3 regions of the Erwinia sp. INIA01 genome follow, and region 1 is predicted to be linked to each of the others. Evidence: predicted binding sites of a transcription regulator. Region 1 holds the regulator's gene; each other region holds the start of a gene.
What was found. Region 1 encodes Fur, which represses iron uptake genes when iron is present. Its sites were predicted from a motif close to ATAATAATGAGAACNACTATCAA; they were not measured.

Region 1 (6,477 bases):
GCCAGGATATGCGTTTCATTGAAACTGTGACGACCCGCGCTACCGCGATGACCTGAGGTGCCGAATTTTACTGCATGTTCAGCATTACCCAATTCAGGCTGCAATACGTAGTACTGCGATGTTAGCTGTGCAACGTTAATTAAATCGCTCTGCCGGGCTGGCTGCCCGGCACGGGGGTGATTGGCCATTGGCGCTTCTCCCTGACGCTTCGGTTAAAGGGTACCGCAAACTTTCTCGGTCAGTTCCGCCGGGAACTGCATCGATAACATGATATGTTCCACCATGCTGCGCTTGCGGCCGGTATTAGTGTTGGTGATTACCCAGTAAGGGGTACCCGGAATATGCTGAGGCTTGGTATGCGTACCATTCTGAGTCAGCGTCTGCTGGTTACCCGCGAAATAGACCCGCGTGCGGCCATGCAGCGACTCGGTGGCATCGCCAAAGGCTTTGGCGTCCAGGGTGTATAAAGTCGATAAAATCAGCATAAACCTGTTCACCACTTTCTTCTGCTCGGCATATTCGTCAGAAAGCAGCAGTTCACGCACGGCGCGAACGCGATCCTGCGGGCGAGGTTCAGATTTCACGACAGCGGGCTCTTTAACCACCTGGGCAACGGGTGCCGCAGGCGCGGTCTGCCCCGCAGTGAACTTCAGCATACGGCGTAAAATGTCCGATGCGCTTTCCCCAATATGCTGAGTATGGCTGGCAATATAGCGGTATAGCTCTTCGTCGACTTCTATCGTTTTCATCTTTATCCAGTACGGTTGTTGCTTCTATCAGAATCGAGCGCAAAAACAGATACGATCTTCAGGATCGTCTGCTTTCTGGAACCCGGATCCTAACTTCAGGATTATAAAGTTAAATCCAGCCCGGGTGTAGCCTAAGCCCTCTTTGCCAGCAAAAGTCAGAATTTGCCGTAAAAAGATCGTTGGCAGCGCCTGTGCTACCCCCGGCAGAAAATGTAAAATCCATGATACCCTAAGCCTTCGTCCCAACTGTAAGAACTTTGCTATGAATTTGAATGTCCGCCTGCAATCTGAACAATCTGCAACAAACGATCTGCCTCTGGTATTGATCCACGGGCTTTTTGGCAGTCTTGATAACCTGGGAATCCTCGCTCGTGACCTCAAGCAGAACCGTCGGCTGATTCAGATTGATGTACGCAATCATGGTCTTTCGCCACGCTCGAACGAAATGAGCTACGCGCTGATGGCGCAGGACGTGCTGGAAACGTTAGACGGGCTGGGCATTGAGCGTTTCGGCGTTATCGGCCATTCAATGGGCGGCAAAATCGCCATGATGCTAACCGCACTGGCACCGGACCGCGTGGCAGGACTGGTGGTGATTGATATGGCACCGGTCGCCTACCCTACCCGCCATCATGATGATATCTTCGCCGCGCTCCAGGCAGTTACCCATGCTGGTATCACCTCGCGTAGTCAGGCCGCAGCGCTCATGCGCCAGACATTGACGGAAGAGGGTGTGATCCAGTTTCTGTTAAAATCTTTCCACGAAGGTGAATGGCGTTTTAATGTCCCGGTGCTGTATCAATGCTACGACCAGATTATTGGCTGGCAGCCAGTGCCTGCCTGGCCGCATCCTGCGCTGTTCATTCGCGGCGAGCGTTCACCCTACCTGGCCGATGAATATCGTGACGCACTGCTGGCACAGTTTCCTCAGGCGCGGGCGCATGTTGTGGCCGGGGCCGGTCACTGGGTTCACGCTGAAAAACCTGATGCAGTTTTACGCGCAATTCGTCGATTTTTTGTGCTGTAAAAACAATTATTTCCCTATGTTGTTAAAACATTGTCGTCATCACTTTCACTGGGGTATGATGCGCGCTGACATTTTTCCGCTGGTGATTTTTACGGCGGATAACGGCCTGACACATCAGAAATCCAGCCTTTCAGTATCACTAATCTATGGCAAAAGAGAACACGGACCGCACAACGATCGATCTGTTCGCAGATGAACGTCGCCCGGGACGACCGAAAACTAATCCGCTGACGCGTGATGAGCAGCTGCGCATCAATAAACGTAATCAGCTTAAACGCGATAAAGTTCGCGGGCTTAAGCGTGTCGAGCTGAAAATGAACAGTGAAGCCGTTGACGCACTTAACCAACTGGCCGAAGCGCGCAATATGAGCCGCAGTGAACTGATTGAAGAGATGTTGCTAAACCAGTTAAAACACCTTCAGTCCTGAATACACCGCGTGCTATCAACGCACAAAGCGACAAATGCCGCAGGATTACTCATTTATCCATTGACGGCGGTCTGCTATTATTACGGCTATCTGCAAAAATTTTGGCAGCCACCATATCATTAAGATTCAAGAGGTTATTAAACTCATGGCAATCGTAGGCATTTTCTTTGGCAGCGATACAGGCAATACGGAAAACATTGCAAAGATGATCCAGAAACAGCTGGGTAAAGACGTTGCAGAAGTTCGTGATATTGCCAAAAGCAGCAAAGAAGACCTTGAAGCCTTCGACATTCTGCTGCTGGGCATTCCCACCTGGTATTACGGTGAAGCCCAGTGTGACTGGGATGACTTTTTCCCTACGCTGGAAGAGATCGACTTCAACGGTAAGCTGGTAGCCCTGTTCGGCTGTGGCGATCAGGAAGACTACTCAGAATACTTCTGCGATGCGATGGGCACTATCCGCGACATCATTGAACCAAACGGTGCGATCCTGGTGGGCCAGTGGCCGACCGAAGGCTACAATTTCGAAGCTTCTAAAGGCCTGGCGGATGACAACCACTTCCTGGGTCTGGCGATTGACGAAGATCGTCAGCCAGAACTGACCAACGAGCGCGTTGATAAGTGGGTTAAGCAAATTTTTGATGAACTTCAGTTGAAAGAAATCATCGAAGCCTAAGCTAAACGGCCTGATGTGAGAGACATCTCACATCAGGCCAGTGATTTTTCCTATAGAAGTAATAGATACGTATTTGTAACTTCCACCTGTAAAAATGTACAATAACCCTATCGGTTACCCGCTTTCTCATCCTTCAGCCTCTCTAAACGATCTTTTGCGATCGCCGTGCGGCGGAGTGAGATAGAGCGAAATGTTAACTTTGTAAGATTTGGACGCAGGCCTCACTGGACGTAATGACATTAATCCTTACATCCAATAGTGGTATCAGGCATTCCTTGTTGTTTTCATTTCGATGTATGAGTTCTATACTGTGACGCATCCAACTCTAGCGTCAACCGATGTTCAGGGCTTTTCAGCCACTAAGTGACTAGCAAAGTAACAGGACAATATCCGCATGACTGACAACAATACCGCATTAAAGAAGGCCGGCCTGAAAGTCACGCTTCCACGACTGAAAATTCTGGAAGTGCTTCAGGAACCAGAAGGCCATCACGTCAGTGCGGAAGACTTGTATAAGCGCCTGATTGATATGGGCGAAGAAATCGGTTTAGCCACGGTCTACCGCGTGCTTAACCAGTTTGATGACGCAGGGATCGTTACCCGTCATAACTTTGAAGGCGGTAAATCCGTTTTCGAACTGACTCAGCAGCACCACCACGATCATCTGATCTGCCTGGACTGCGGTAAAGTTATTGAATTCCGCGACGAGTATATCGAAGCACGTCAGCGTGAAATCGCGACTCGCCACGGAATCAAGCTGAGCAATCACAGCCTGTATCTCTATGGCCATTGCTCTAAGGGCGACTGCCGCGAAGACGATACGCTGCACGACGAGTAATCCGTTCTGAAATCAGTATGAAACCGGTGGCTATGCCCACCGGTTTTTTTTGCGCGTTATCCGGCATAGACCGGCAGGACGTTCCAGTACGAAAGTATGGAAACCAGCGCATTCACCGCGCCGAAGATCAGCACCAGAACGATCGGTGCCGTCCCTCCTCTCACCTGCCAGGCAGCGTTGGTGAAACGTTGTCGGGCCTTTCTCGCCAGCATTGCCGGAGTGATCACCGCCCACAGCGTAGCCGCCAGCCCGGCATAACCAATCGCCACAAGAAAGCCGTTTGGCCAGATCATCGCCGCCGTCAGCGGAAGAATAAAGGTGACCACCGTCGTTTTTAACCGACCGAAGGCTGAACGATCAAACTTAAACAGATCGGCAAGATAGTCGAAGAACCCCAGACTGACACCGAGGAATGAACAGGCGACGGCAAAGTTCGAGAAGATATCCAGCAGCAGATTCAGATAGGGGCTGTGCAGCACACCCGACAGTGCGGCGACCAGCACGTCGATATTTCCGCCCTGTGCTGCAATCGCTTTGAATTCGTGGCGCGGGATATTGCCCATCGTGCCAATAATCCAGATAAAGTAGATCACCAGTGCCAGCAGTGTGCCAAACACCAGACAGCGACAAACCCGGCTGCCGTTCTTTTGATAGTAGCTGACCAGCCCGGCGATATTACCGTGATAGCCAAATGAAGCGAGGCAAAATGGGATCACCATCCACAGATAGCGCAGGTAGTGGCTTTCCTCCCCATGACTGTCCAGCAGTTTCACCGGTTCGATATGCCACAGCAGTCCGCCAAAGATAATCAAAAACGTAATCACTTTCGCGCCGAGAAAAATCAGCGTCATACGACTGACCATTGCCGTACCCAGCCAGATAAACAGCGCTACCAGTAGCGTAAAAGCGAACCCAGCGCTGCGGGCAGAAACCGGCAATGATAGCTGGCTCAGCGTATGCTGGATAATCGCTCCACTGGCGGAGATATAGGCATAGGTCAGTATCCCCAGAACAAAGGCGACGGACAGACCGTTAATCAGATTCCAGCCCCGTCCCAACAAATCGCGAGTGATCGTGTCGAAGCTGGAACCGGCCGGATAATGCAGACTGGCCTCCAAAAACAGCAACCCGGAAAGCAACATGCAGAACCAGGTGATAATCAGTAATGCTGACGACCAGAGAAACCATGCACCGGACATCACCACCGGTAACGAGAACATCCCGGCACCGATAATCGTGCCGCTAATAATTAGCGTTCCCCAGAGTGTAGAAGGCAGGCGGGCGGGGGAAACCGGTAAATCCATGACTAATCCTTAGCAAAAAACGGAAACTTACCGCCATCACCGGAATTATTCACTGGATGCACGGCATTAACGCCGCATATTCTACACCAGGCCGCACCCGCGAACTAGTACAATAATCAGTTTGCTACCATGGTTTCCTGCAGATAACGCCAGCTCGGCGGCTGGGTTGCGCAGTTAATGACCGCCAGCGAAATACGATGCGAATGATTATTCTGCTGCTGTTGCAGTTCGTGATACTGGATGACCACCTCATCCCCCCGCTGCGAAATAACGTTGAACTGCTCAATGCTTATCGTCATCCCCTGACGCGCGCCGGTTAAGCGGTTGAATAAGTCCTCAACGTCTGCCAGTGCCAGGCTTTTACCGGTCGGGGTGACCATCACAAAATCTTCAGCAAAATGCGTGAGCAGCTCAGCAGTCTTGCTGCCGTCGCCGTGAAAGACAGCCTCAATCAGCTGATGCAGAACAATGACGCTCTGTGATGCCTTGTTAGTAAGATCGATCATTGGATTTCCTTATGAAAACGTCGTTGATAAATTAGCCACAGCGGCAGTAAACCGCTCACGGCTGCAATAATAAATGCCAGATGCCACGCCAGTTCACCAGGAAAATAACGGCTCAGCACCGCCAGCAGTAGCGTAAACAACGCGGTGCCGAGGCTGAACGTCAGCTGCCGGTTAATATTCCACAGCGTACTTCCCCCACTCATTTGCTGCTCGTTCAGTTCAATTAACGCCGTGGTCTGCGCGCAGTTTGCGGCAATCCCGCCGCCAATCCCCATCAGCAGATAGGCCGCACACAGGATCCCACTGCTACTTGTATCACTGACTAAGGACAGCAGCACAATGCCGCCGCTATGCAGCAACATGCCGCAGGTGAATAAGCGATGTGCGCCTGCGCGATAATAAATCCGCCCGGCCACCAGCATCGCCGCCAGCGCGCCGACGCCGTAAAGCAGCATAAAGCTACCGGTATGCCCGGCACTGAAATGCAAAACCTGCTGCAGGTAGAAAATGTTAAGCAGGTTAACCCCGGTAAACACGCCCGGAACGGCATAGTAAACGGCGATGGACAGATTCAATTGAGGATTGCGCAGCAGACTGAGATCGAGAATGGCCTTCGGCTGGCGGCGGTAGTGCCGTAGATAGCCCCACCCCAGCAGTAAAGAAACGCCCAGCCATAATGCAGCCTGCGGTACAGCGTGCTGCTCGCTAAACAGCGACAGGCTTCTCAACAGCGTACCCAAAGTGCCGCAGATCAGAATGATTCCGGTGATATCTGCACGTGTGCGCTCAATTGCCTGTGGGCGAATCCATATCGCCGCCAGCAGTGCCGCAAGCAGGCTGAAAGGAATATTGCTATAGAAGATCCAGCGCCAGGAAAGCACATCCACCAACATGCCCCCCAGCAGAGGGGACAGCGCCGGGGCAATCAGCGCTACGCACATGATCAACG
Region 2 (6,477 bases), on a different contig from region 1:
CGCCTGCAATCCGTATAACTGTCCCCTATTTCTTAAGCCAAAAAAGTATCCCAATGATGAAAGATTCGCTGAGCCGCATTATTGCAGATGAACTCAAGGCCAGAGCAGAACAGGTAGAAGCCGCTGTTCGCCTGCTGGACGAAGGCAATACCGTTCCGTTTATTGCCCGCTATCGTAAGGAAGTGACCGGAGGGCTGGACGATACCCAGCTGCGTACGCTGGAGACGCGCCTCGGGTATCTGCGCGAACTGGAAGATCGCCGCCAGTCGATTCTGAAATCCATCGATGACCAGGGCAAGCTGAGCAACGAGCTTGCCGCCGCCATTAACGGCACGATGAGCAAAACCGAGCTGGAAGATCTCTACCTCCCCTATAAACCGAAGCGCCGCACCCGTGGGCAGATCGCCATTGAAGCCGGACTGGAACCGCTGGCCGATACGCTGTGGCAGGCCCCGTCGCAGGACCCAGAACAGCGGGCAGCGGGCTTTGTCGATGCGGATAAAGGCGTTGCAGATGTGAAAGCCGCCCTCGACGGCGCGCGCTATATTCTGATGGAACGCTTTGCCGAAGACGCGTCGCTGCTGGCGAAAGTGCGTGACTACCTGTGGAAAAACGCCCACCTGGTATCCCGCGTCATTGAAGGTAAAGAGGACGAAGGTGCCAAGTTCCGCGACTACTTCGACCATCATGAAGCGCTGGCCACCGTGCCTTCACACCGCGCGCTGGCGATGTTTCGCGGCCGCAACGAAGGTATTTTGCAGCTGTCGCTGAATGCCGATCCCCAGTTTGATGAGCCGCCGCGCGAAAGCCACGGCGAGCAGATCGTCACCGATCATCTCGGCCTGCGCCTCAACAACGCGCCTGCCGATGCATGGCGTAAAGCCGTGGTCAGCTGGACCTGGCGCATCAAAGTCCTGCTGCACCTGGAAACTGAGCTGATGGGCACGGTACGCGAGCGTGCGGAAGATGAAGCGATTAACGTCTTTGCCCGTAACCTGCACGACCTGCTGATGGCAGCACCGGCGGGCATGCGCGCCACCATGGGCCTTGACCCGGGCCTGCGTACCGGGGTGAAAGTGGCCGTGGTTGACGCCACCGGCAAGCTGGTTGCTACTGATACCATTTACCCACACACCGGGCAAATCGCCAAAGCGGCTTCCGCCGTTGCCGCGCTGTGTGCGAAGCACCATGTGGAGCTGACCGCTATCGGTAACGGAACCGCCTCCCGCGAGACCGAGCGCTTCTACCTGGATGTACAAAAACAGTTCCCACAGGTGCAGGGCCAGAAAGTGATCGTCAGCGAGGCCGGTGCATCCGTTTACTCGGCTTCCGAACTGGCAGCACAGGAATTCCCCGATCTGGATGTATCGATTCGCGGCGCGGTCTCCATTGCCCGCCGCCTGCAGGACCCGCTCTCTGAGCTGGTGAAAATCGACCCGAAATCCATCGGCGTCGGTCAGTACCAGCACGACGTCAGCCAGAGCCAGCTGGCGAAAAAGCTGGATGCCGTGGTGGAAGACTGTGTTAACGGCGTCGGCGTGGATCTCAACACCGCCTCAGTACCACTGCTGACCCGCGTGGCGGGACTGAGCAAAATGATTGCCCAGAACATTGTCAGCTGGCGCGATGAAAACGGCCGCTTCCAGAACCGCCAGCAGCTGCTGAAAGTCAGCCGTCTGGGGCCGAAAGCGTTTGAGCAATGCGCCGGCTTCCTGCGCATCAGCCAGGGGGATAACCCGCTGGACGCCTCTACCGTTCACCCGGAAGCCTATCCGGTCGTTGAACGAATTCTGGCGTCAACCGGACAGTCGCTGGGCGACCTGATGGGCAACCCCAGTGAGCTACGCAACCTGAAAGCGGTGGATTTCACCGATGAGCGTTTCGGCGTGCCTACGGTCAGCGACATCATCAAGGAGCTGGAAAAACCAGGCCGCGACCCGCGCCCTGAGTTTAAAACCGCCCAGTTTGCTGAAGGCGTGGACACCCTGAACGATCTGCTGCCGGGTATGGTACTGGAGGGTTCAGTGACCAACGTGACTAACTTTGGTGCCTTCGTTGATATCGGTGTTCATCAGGACGGACTGGTGCATATCTCCTCGCTGTCGGATAAGTTTGTCGACGACCCGCACAAAGTGGTGAAAGCCGGGGATATTGTCAAAGTGAAGGTCATGGAAGTGGATTTGCAGCGCAAACGCATCGCCCTGACCATGCGTCTTGACGAACAGCCGGGGGAAACCAACGCCCGTCGCGGCGGCGGCAACACTAACAGCAACACCAATAACCGGGACAACGCCCGCCCGGCGAAAAGCACTAAACGCCCTGCCGCACAGCCTGCGGGTAACAGCGCAATGGGCGATGCGCTGGCTGCCGCATTCGGTAAAAAACGCTAACAGCTCCACGGGCGGATCGGCCGATCCGCCCTCTTTGCTACGATCTGCTGTCACTTGCAGTGCCAACATTGCGCCATATCAATACCAGCGATAATCACTCTCATTAAAATTTGCATCGGTTGATTATCACTCATTTTTATCCATGTGGCGGGCACAGGCATGCAACTGATACCAAAACAGCGTTATCGCATTCTTCGTTTTTCTCCCGAAGTCAGCCCGGTATTTCGACAGAAACTGATGTCCCTGGGCTTGCTACCCGGTTCCACATTTCAGCTGGTTCGCATCGCGCCACTCGGCGATCCATTACAAATCAAAACATCGCGAATCAGCCTGATGCTACGTAAGAAAGATCTCGCCCTGCTTCAGCTCGAAAGCCTGGCCGCCGCCGGGGCAGAAATATGAAATCCTGTACTATCGCACTCACCGGTAACCCAAATGTGGGTAAAACCACCCTTTTTAATCAGTTGACCGGATCGCGGCAGCGGGTCGGTAACTGGGCGGGCGTCACCGTTGAGCGCAAGGAGGGGTTGTTCAGCACCCCACAGAATCAGGTGCGGCTGGTGGATCTTCCCGGTACCTATTCACTGACGACGCTGTCCACACAGGCGTCGCTGGACGAGCAAATTGCCTGCCATTACCTGCTTGGCGGAGAAGCAGACCTGGTGATTAATGTGGTGGATGCCAGCAATCTGGCGCGCAATCTGTATCTCACCACCCAGCTGCTGGAAATGGGGCAGCCCTGCATCGTTGCGCTGAATATGCTGGATATCGCCGATCGTCAACAGATCAATATTGATAGCAACGCGCTCTCGCTGGCGCTGGGTTGCCCGGTCGTACCGCTGATCTCTACCCGAGGTCAGGGTATTGATGCACTTAAACAGGCTATCGATCGTCACGATCGCAGCGCACCCAATCCAATCGTCGACTATCCACAGGCGCTACAGGACGCGATCGCTAAGCTTGCGGATGCTCAGCCCGAAGCAATACCGAAAAAACAACAACGTTGGCTGGCGCTGCAAATGCTGGAGGGTGATATCTGGAGCCGGCAGCAGGCAGGAGAAGCGACCGCACTGCTGGCGGATCTTCTCCTTAAGATCGATGACGATGCCGCACAGTCTATCGCCAGCAGCCGTTACCAGAGAATCGATGAACTCTGCATGGGTGCGATGGTTCACGGTACCACCGGCATCAGTTTTTCGCAGCGGCTCGACCAGCTGGTAATGAACCGCTGGCTGGGGCTGCCGATATTTTTCCTGGTGATGTATCTGATGTTCTTTCTGGCGATCAACCTGGGCGGCGCGCTACAGCCGCTGTTCGATCTCGGTTCCGCCGCTATTTTTATTCAGGGTACTCAGTGGCTGGGGATCACTCTGCATTTTCCGGACTGGCTGACGCTTTTCCTGGCTCAGGGAGTTGGCGGCGGGATCAATACGGTGATGCCGCTGGTGCCGCAGATCGGCATGATGTTTCTGTTCCTGTCGCTGCTGGAAGACTCCGGCTATATGGCGCGCGCCGCCTTCGTCATGGATCGCCTGATGCAGGCGCTGGGGCTACCCGGTAAATCCTTTGTGCCGTTGATTGTCGGCTTTGGTTGTAACGTTCCTTCCGTAATGGGAGCCCGCACGCTCGATGCACCGCGCGAACGCTTAATGACCGTCCTGATGGCGCCGTTTATCTCCTGCGGTGCGCGTCTGGCGATTTTCGCCGTTTTTGCGGCGGCTTTCTTTGGTCAACACGGTGCACTGATTGTCTTCAGCCTTTATGTGTTGGGTATTGTGGTTGCTATCCTGACCGGACTGGTGCTGAAACATACGCTGATGCGCGGTACCGCCAGCCCGTTTGTCATGGAACTACCGGTCTGGCACATTCCGCATCTGAAAAGTCTGCTTTTGCAAAGCTGGCAGCGTCTGCGCGGATTTGTACTGCGCGCTGGCAAAGTGATCGTGCTGGTCAGCATGCTGATTGGTGCGCTGAATAGTTTTTCGTTAAGCGGAAAACCCGTCAGCGATTTGAATCAGTCCGCCCTTGCCAGCGTCAGCCGCACGCTGACACCGCTGCTTGCCCCTATCGGCGTGACGGACGATAACTGGCAGGCGACCGTCGGCCTGTTAACCGGTGCCATGGCAAAAGAAGTCGTGGTCGGTACACTGAATACGCTGTATACCGCAGAAGCCATCCAACAGCAGCCTTTTGATGCGGAGCAGTTCAGCCTGATCGATCAGCTGCGAGAGGCCGTTGACGAAACCTGGCAGGGCATCAAAGACACATTCAGTCTCAGCGTGCTTTCTAACCCGATAGAAGCCAGCAAAGGTGACGCTGAAATGGCCGGCGGCGCGATGGGGACCATGCACAGTAAATTCGTTAGCGATGCTGCGGCTTACAGCTATCTGATTTTTGTTCTGCTGTACGTTCCCTGCGTATCGGTGATGGGGGCAATCGCTCGTGAAAGCAGCAACCGCTGGATGCTGTTTTCCATTTTCTGGGGCTTAGATCTCGCCTGGTCGCTGGCCGCGATGTTTTATCAGCTAGCCAGCTTCCAGCAGCACCCGGGGAGCAGCAGCCTGATTATCGCTATCGTCGTGCTGGTCAATATTGTGGTGCTGGCGCTGCTGCGCAGGATCAAGCTTAAACCGACGCTAATCCCGGTTAAAAATATGACTCATGCCTGCAAAGGCTGCGAGCAAAGTAAAAACTGCCACTAATATTCTGCGGCGGGAAGGACAGAAGAAGTTGCGAATCTGATACCAGAGTCTACAGTGAAAAATAACGCCTGAACTCTTCGCCTGCGGTGGTCCGTTCACGACACATGGATATCATCAGTAGCTTAATCGATCGCATCTATGACGCTTCATTTCCCCCCGCCGCGCTGCATCGGCTGCGCGCGCAAATTGACGATGCGCGCGAGCGTATACGCTATCAGCGCAAGCCGCACTGGGATGAAAAAGATGTGGTACTGATAACCTATGCCGACCAGTTCCGCGAGGACGGCACCGCCACATTAACCACCTTTACCCGCTTCTATCAGCAGTATCTGCAAACAACGTTTAACCTGGTTCATCTGCTGCCCTTTTTCCCGTGGTCCTCGGACGATGGCTTTTCCGTTATTGATTACCACCACATCGATCGGCACTGCGGAGGCTGGCAGGATATTGCCCGGCTCCACCAGCATACCCGGCTGATGTTCGATTTTGTCTGTAATCATATTTCGGCAGAAAGCCGCTGGTTCAAAGGCTATCTGGCACAGGACCCGCGCTGGGATGATTTCTTTATCAGCATACCGCCTGCTACCGATCTGAGTGCGGTTACCCGTCCGCGCACCTCCCCGCTGCTAACGCCGTTCACTCTGGCCGATGGCGAAACGCGCTTTATCTGGACAACCTTTAGCGCTGACCAGATTGACCTCAATTTTGCCAACCCGGAAGTGCTGATAGACATGATGGCGGTGCTGCTGGACTATCTGCAAAAAGGGGCAGACTACGTGCGGCTGGATGCGGTTGGCTATATGTGGAAAACTCCCGGCACCTCCTGCATTCATCTGGAGAAAACTCATCAGCTGGTTAAACTGATGCGCGCCGTTGCCGATGAGGTCGCGCCGGGGACGGTGATCCTGACGGAAACCAACGTGCCGCACAAAGATAACATTAGCTACTTTGGCAGCGGCACGGATGAAGCGCAGATGGTTTACCAGTTCTCGCTGCCGCCGCTGGTACTGCACGCCATCCATTACGGGTCGTCACGCGCCCTGAAGCAGTGGGCCGCATCGCTCGACGCCAACAGCGGTAGCACCACCTTTTTTAACTTCCTTGCCTCCCACGACGGCATCGGTCTGAACCCGCTGCGCGGCATTCTGCCGGAAACCGAGATCGTCTCACTGGTGCGCGATCTGGCAAACGAAGGCGCGCTGATCTCCTATAAAAACAATCCCGACGGCACCACCAGCCCGTACGAAATTAACGTCACCTATATGGATGCGTTAAATAAAAAGGATGATGACGACGACACCCGCCTGCGGCGCTTTATGCTGGCGCACGCGCTGCTGCTGGCGTTTCCCGGCGTACCGGCGGTCTATGTGCAAAGTCTGCTTGGC
Region 3 (6,477 bases), on a different contig from region 1:
AGATGCCGTCGCCGAGGTTGGCTTCGGTGGTCGGGCAGAGACCGGCTACCGCCTGGCTTGCCGCAAGGCGCGAAATCTCGCTGTCGTCAAGATGGGTGGCGTGGATCAGGCACCAGCGCGGGTCCACCTGGAAGCGATCCAGCAGCCAGCTAACCGGCCGCTCGCCGCTCCAGGCCAGCGAATCGTTGACCTCTTTTTCCTGTTCGGCAACGTGAAGATGTACCGGCAGATGTGCAGGGCTGGCCGCCAGTACCTCATGCATCTGCGCTTCGCTGACCGCCCGCAGAGAGTGGAAACAGAGACCGTGGTTAATCAGCGGTTTGCCGTCAATCAGCTTCACCAGACGCTGCTGCTGAGCGAGATAGGCGGCGGTATCCTGAATAAAGCGCTTCTGGCCCGGCTGCGCGGGCTGGCTGCCAAATCCGGCGTAGCTGTAGAGCACCGGCAGCAGAGTCTGACCAATACCGCTGCGCTCGGCGGCGGCAATCAGCTCGGTCAGCATCTCATCCTGCGGATAAGGCTGGCCGTCCGGCTGGTGGTGCAGATAGTGAAACTCCGCCACCTGGCAATATCCGCCTTTAAGCATCTCAACGTACAGTGCTGCTGCAACGGCACCGACCTGCTGCGGCGACAGGCGCTGTACCATGCGGTACATCAGATCGCGCCATGTCCAGAAACTGTCCTGCGGGTCGCCAGCGACTTCGGCCAGCCCGGCCATCGCGCGTTGAAATGCATGCGAGTGCAAATTTGCCATAGCCGGTATGACAATACCGTCCAGGCGCTGCGCATCCTGCGGCTGGCTGTTGGCAGTCAGAGAGGCAATCTTGCCGTGGCTGTCGACGTCAATCAGTACATTATGCTGCCAGCCATCTTCAAGCAGGGCGCGGGGCGCAAAATAGCGAGTCATCGGTTGCTTCCTGTGCGTTGAGGTTGTATATACATATACATACTTATAGGTGAGCAGTAAAGCACACAACGTGGGAGAGGTGATGAACCAGCAACGTAACTGTGAGCATTTGTGGTACGGCGCAGATATTGTCACCATGCGCGACGGCCAGTACAACATCATCAAAGACGGTGCGATTGCCGTGGACGGGCAGCAGATCGTCTGGATCGGGCCCTACCAGGAGGCCGGGCAGTTTACTCCGCAGCGGTCCACCGATTTCGGCGGCGGCATCGTGACTCCGGGACTGGTGGACTGCCACACGCATCTGGTGTTTGGCGGCGATCGCAGCCACGAGTTTGAGCAGCGCCTGAACGGCGTCAGCTACAGTGAGATTGCTGCTGCGGGCGGCGGTATCCTCTCAACGGTCCGCGCCACGCGGGAGTCGTCGCTGGCACAGTTGGTCAGCAGCGCCCGGCATCGCCTTGACGTGCTGCTGGCGGAAGGGGTGACTACCGTAGAAATTAAATCCGGCTACGGGCTGGAAATCGCCAGCGAGCTGCGCATGCTGCAGGCGATCCGCCAGCTCGGGCAGCAGGTTCCGGCGCAAATCAAGGCGACCTGCCTTGCCGCACACGCGGTGCCGCCGGAGTATAAGCAGACGCCGGATGAGTGGGTTGACGTCATCTGCCGCGAGCTGCTGCCGCAGGTGGCTGCCGGACAGCTGGCGGATGCGGTGGATGCGTTCTGCGAGTATCTGGCGTTCACCCCCGCGCAGGTTGAGAAAGTCTTCCTTGCCGCACAGCAGTTGGGCCTGCCGGTTAAACTGCATGCCGAACAGCTCTCGTCCCTGGGCGGCGGTGCGCTGGCCGCGCGGTTTAACGCGCTGTCTGCGGACCATCTGGAATACGCCACCGAGAGTGATATTGCGGCGATGGCGCAGAGCGGCACGGTGGCGGTATTGCTACCGGGCGCATTCTATCTGCTGCGGGAAACTCAGCGTCCGCCGGTCGCGCTGTTCCGCCAATACGGCGTGCCGATGGCGCTGGCCAGCGATGCGAACCCGGGTACTTCACCTGCACTCTCCCTGAGGCTGATGCTCAATATGGGCTGTACGCTGTTTGGCATGACGCCGGAAGAAGCGCTGGCCGGGGTTACGCTTCGCGGCGCGCAGGCGCTGGGCCTTGCAGCCTCTCTGGGGTCGCTGGAGCCGGGCAAGCTGGCTGATTTTGTCCACTGGCCGCTGGAACGCCCGGCGGAGCTGGTTTACTGGCTGGGTGGGCAATTGCCCTGCCGGGTTATTTTCCGAGGAGAAGAACGATGAACGCTTTTGAATTTAGCGCCGGTAAGCTGCCGCTGCTGCTGAGCATTCCCCATGCCGGTACGGCGCTGACGCCGGAAGTTGAGGCCGGGCTGAGCGATGCAGCCAAAGGGCTGCCGGACACCGACTGGCATATTCCACAGCTGTATGAGTTTGCCCGTGAAATGGGTGCCAGCGTGCTGGTCGGCAATTATTCGCGCTTTGTGATTGACCTGAACCGTCCGCCGGATAATCAGGCGCTGTACACCACCGCGACCACCGGCCTGTATCCGGAAACGCTGTTCGACGGTACGCCGACCTTTAAGCCGGGTATGACGCCAACGGCGGCACAGCGGGCGGGCTATCTGCAAAACATCTGGCAGCCTTACCACGACCAGATCCGTCTGGAGCTGGAGCGTATCCGTCGCCAGTTTGGGTATGCGCTGTTGTTTGATGCGCATTCGATCGCATCAAGGGTGCCGCGACTGTTTGAAGGGCAGCTGCCGGACCTCAACCTGGGCACCAATGATGGCGCGAGCTGTAGCCCGGAGATTGCGGGGCATCTTACGGCTGTCTGTGATGACCAGTCTCGCTTCAGCTGGGTGATCAACGGCCGTTTCAAAGGCGGCTACATTACTCGCGCCTACGGTAAACCGGCGGAGAATCAGCATGCGGTTCAGCTGGAACTGGCACAGTGTAACTATATGGATGAGCAGCCGCCGTTTGCCTGGCGAGGTGATAAGGCCCGGCATTTGCAGGTGGTGCTGAAGCAGATTGTGGATACGCTATTGCGTGAAGGTAAACAGTAATCCCGCCCAATAGACCGGTATGCAGAAGATTTCTGAAGGGGGATTTTCAGCAGGTCGGTTCGAAAATACCGCCGCATAAACATGTGGCGGTTCACTCTTATTCTGACGTGGTTGCTGCCTGGATTCTTTAACGCCTGAATCCTGTTAGCGACAGAAATGTCTGCCTTTGACTACAGCAGCAGTGCTTCAACGTCGCGCCAGCTGTCCACGCGCCGGTAGCCGGTAACGTGCCTGTTGTGCGGGGCCGTGTAAAGAATGCCTTCTCCGCAGAAGTCGACAAAGTTAATCGCATTATCATCAATCATGTAGTCGGCGTTAATTATGCTTTTATTACCGCAGAACACGATATGGCTCGGCTTGATGGCGGGAAAATGGGTGTTCAGCCAGCGGAATTTTGCATTAAATGAGGCCGGGACCTGCATGGCCGCGGTGGTAATAAAAATCTCGTAGTGCTTGCTGAGGCTGGCAATAACGCGCTGGCTGTCGGGGATCACCGCCAGATCGGCAAAAAAATCCGGATGCCCGGCCAGTTCAAAGATCTCTTCCAGCTTTTCCGGATCGTCCTGATGCAGGTCAAAGAGGTTGAGTTCTTCAGTGGTCAGCTCCTGCGAAAAATGGCGGTTCCAGGTGTGCAGGATTTTAGAATGAAAGTCAGCGATAACCTCATCCATATCAATAGCAATGCGTTTCATAATCACTCCATGATGGGGTCTGAAGGCATAGCATATCAAAAAAAAGCCAGAAGCAGGGCTTCTGGCTAAAAAAGACTCAGGCACGGTCAGGAGGGTAATTTCGCAGTGTTCCTGCCGTGGCGACATCATACGCGGGCGGTGAAAAGAGAAAACCGCATAAGCTTGATGAAGACCTTCAAAAAATATGATGGATTTCGCCGATTTACCCTCATTTCAATTGTGGACAACCCCGATTTCGACTTGACCAATATCAGGTACATTTCGGGTCACTGTTATGTTGTTGAAATATTTATACACATCTATTTCCCTTTTTTTACTTAATCTCCACGAGATTTGGTCCCTGAAATTTGCTGCAATACTTAGTCGTAAGTGATAATCATTATTATTGTCTTTCTCTTTTCGTTTGTTGGCAGTGAAAATGAATTTTTACTTATAAAACAATAAGTAATTTTAAAAAGAAATCAGGGCATTAAGGGATGAGTATGGAATTCAATAGTAAAAAATTGAGCCTTATCAGTGTCGCTGTCGGACTGGCGCTGCTGCCGTTAAAGGGTTTCTCCGCAGAAGCCGTGGCCGCAGATGCGCAACAAATCAGCGATAGCGCTGAGGCAAAAACCAGCAAAAAAACCGAAAAAGATGCGACTTCCGGCGACCAGACGATGGTCGTTTCCGCCCGAGTACAGACCTTACAGGCACCGGGCGTTTCCACTATCAACGCGGAAGAAATCAAAAAACACCCACCGGAGCGCGATGTTTCTGAACTGATTCGCACCATGCCGGGCGTGAACCTGACCGGCAACTCCACCAGTGGCCAGCGCGGTAACAATCGCCAGGTCGATATTCGCGGTATGGGCCCGGAAAATACCATGATCCTGATCGACGGGATGCCGGTATCAAGCAAGAATTCGGTGCGCTACGGCTGGCGCGGCGAACGTGATTCCCGCGGCGATACTGCCTGGGTGCCACCGGAAATGATTGAACGCATTGATGTCCTGCGCGGCCCGGCGGCGGCGCTGTACGGCAGCGGTGCAGCGGGCGGGGTGATCAATATCATCACTAAACCGGCAACCAAAGACTGGCATGGTAGTTTTAATACTTACTACAACGTACCGGAGCATAAGGCTGAAGGTGCCACGCGCCGCTTTAACGGCAGCCTGACCGGTGAGCTGTTGGATAATCTGACCTTCAAACTGTACGGCGGCTGGGCCAAAACTCAGGCCGATGCGCAGTACATTAACTCTGGTCATGAAGCTCAGCGCACTGGCGCTTATATCGGCAGCGTGCCTGCTGGCCGTGAAGGATTGAAAAACGAAGATATTAACGGCTCTCTGCGCTGGGAATTTATTCCGGGCCAGGCGCTGGAACTGGGGGCTGGTTTCAGCCGCCAGGGCAATATCTACGCCGGAGATACGCAGAACACCAACACCAACACGCTGGTACAGAAGTACTACGGCAAAGAAACCAACATCCTGTATCGCCAGAATGTCAGCCTGAAGCATACCGGCTCGTGGGATAACGGCGTCACCACCACCAACTACATTCAGTACGAGCGCACGCGCAATACCCGTCTTAAGGAAGGTCTGGCAGGAGGAACGGAGGGGATCTTTAATACCACTGATGAAGGTTTCTCAACGATTAATCTTGCCGATACCAATGCGCATACTGAGGTAAACCTGCCGCTGGATCTGTTATTCCAGCAGACGGTAACCCTTGGCGCTGAGTGGAATCATCAGCAGATGAAAGATCCGACCTCGAATACGCAGAATGCCGCTACGGCAGGCAGCGTGTCGGGTGTGTCTGCAACCGATCGCAGCATTTATACTTCAGCCGATCTTTACTCAGTATTTGCTGACGACAATATTGAGCTGACCGACACCACGATGCTGACGCCGGGCCTTCGCTTTAACTACCACTCGATTACCGGTAGCAACTTCAGCCCGTCGCTGAACCTGTCTCAGGAACTGGGTAGTGATTTTACGCTGAAAATGGGCATCGCCCGTGCCTACAAGGCGCCGAACCTGTATCAGACCAACCCGAACTATATCCTGTACAGCAACGGCCAGGGTTGTTACGCCAGTACTGCAGCCTGTTATTTGCAGGGTAATGACGATCTGAAGGCGGAAACCAGCATCAATAAAGAGATCGGGCTTGAGTTCCATCACGACGATTATCAGGCGGGCCTGACCTACTTCCATAATGATTACCGCAATAAGATTGAAGCGGGTTACGCGCCGGAGTACAGCGTCGGTACGACCGATGTGTACAAGTGGGAGAACGTGCCGCGCGCGCTGATCCAGGGTCTGGAAGGTACGCTGAACTTCCCGATTACTGACAGCGTCTCAATGAAGAATAACTTCACCTACATCATTGAGAACAAGAACAAGAAAACTGGCGACTATCTGTCGATTATCCCAGAGTACACCATCAACTCGACGCTGGAATGGCAGGCGATGAACGATTTGTCCCTGCGCGGCACCATGGCCTGGTACGGCGTACAGAAGCCGAAGAAGTACAACTACAAGGGCGTGGCGGCAACGGGTAGCGAAACCAATGAGTTAAGCCCGTATGCACTCTTTGGTCTGAGCGCGACTTATACCGTGAATAAGTATGTGGATGTGACGGCGGGGATTGATAACCTGCTGGATAAACGCCACTACCGTGCGGGTAATGCATCGACTACTGGTAATGCGACGACCGGCGCGTATCTGTATGGTGCGGGTGCTGAGACGTACAATGAGTCGGGCAGAACGTACTTTATGTCGTTGAATACGCACTTCTGATAACAGCGGTGGG

Region 2: a site for Fur is predicted at 2,478-2,500, ahead of feoA (ferrous iron transporter A). Genes of this name have one in related genera too.
Region 3: a site for Fur is predicted at 4,048-4,070, ahead of OMR58_RS09765 (TonB-dependent siderophore receptor). Genes of this name have one in related genera too.

Annotation. Positions count from the first base shown of each region.
Region 1 covers NZ_JAPDNC010000012.1:30,943-37,419, forward strand. The annotation lists gene pgm (phosphoglucomutase (alpha-D-glucose-1,6-bisphosphate-dependent)) at 1-188, opposite strand, end outside; gene seqA (replication initiation negative regulator SeqA) at 213-749, opposite strand; gene ybfF (esterase) at 1,012-1,776, shown strand; gene ybfE (LexA regulated protein) at 1,923-2,204, shown strand; gene fldA (flavodoxin FldA) at 2,350-2,880, shown strand; gene fur (ferric iron uptake transcriptional regulator) at 3,275-3,718, shown strand; gene mtr (tryptophan permease) at 3,775-5,022, opposite strand; gene OMR58_RS19920 (hypothetical protein) at 5,139-5,528, opposite strand; gene OMR58_RS19925 (MFS transporter) at 5,525-6,477, opposite strand, start outside.
Region 2 covers NZ_JAPDNC010000003.1:495,952-502,428, reverse strand. The annotation lists gene OMR58_RS07760 (Tex family protein) at 54-2,390, shown strand; gene feoA (ferrous iron transporter A) at 2,550-2,792, shown strand; gene feoB (Fe(2+) transporter permease subunit FeoB) at 2,789-5,092, shown strand; gene OMR58_RS07745 (alpha-amylase family glycosyl hydrolase) at 5,197-6,477, shown strand, end outside.
Region 3 covers NZ_JAPDNC010000004.1:379,202-385,678, reverse strand. The annotation lists gene OMR58_RS09785 (formimidoylglutamate deiminase) at 1-907, opposite strand, end outside; gene hutI (imidazolonepropionase) at 990-2,207, shown strand; gene hutG (N-formylglutamate deformylase) at 2,204-2,992, shown strand; gene OMR58_RS09770 (5' nucleotidase, NT5C type) at 3,163-3,684, opposite strand; gene OMR58_RS09765 (TonB-dependent siderophore receptor) at 4,167-6,464, shown strand.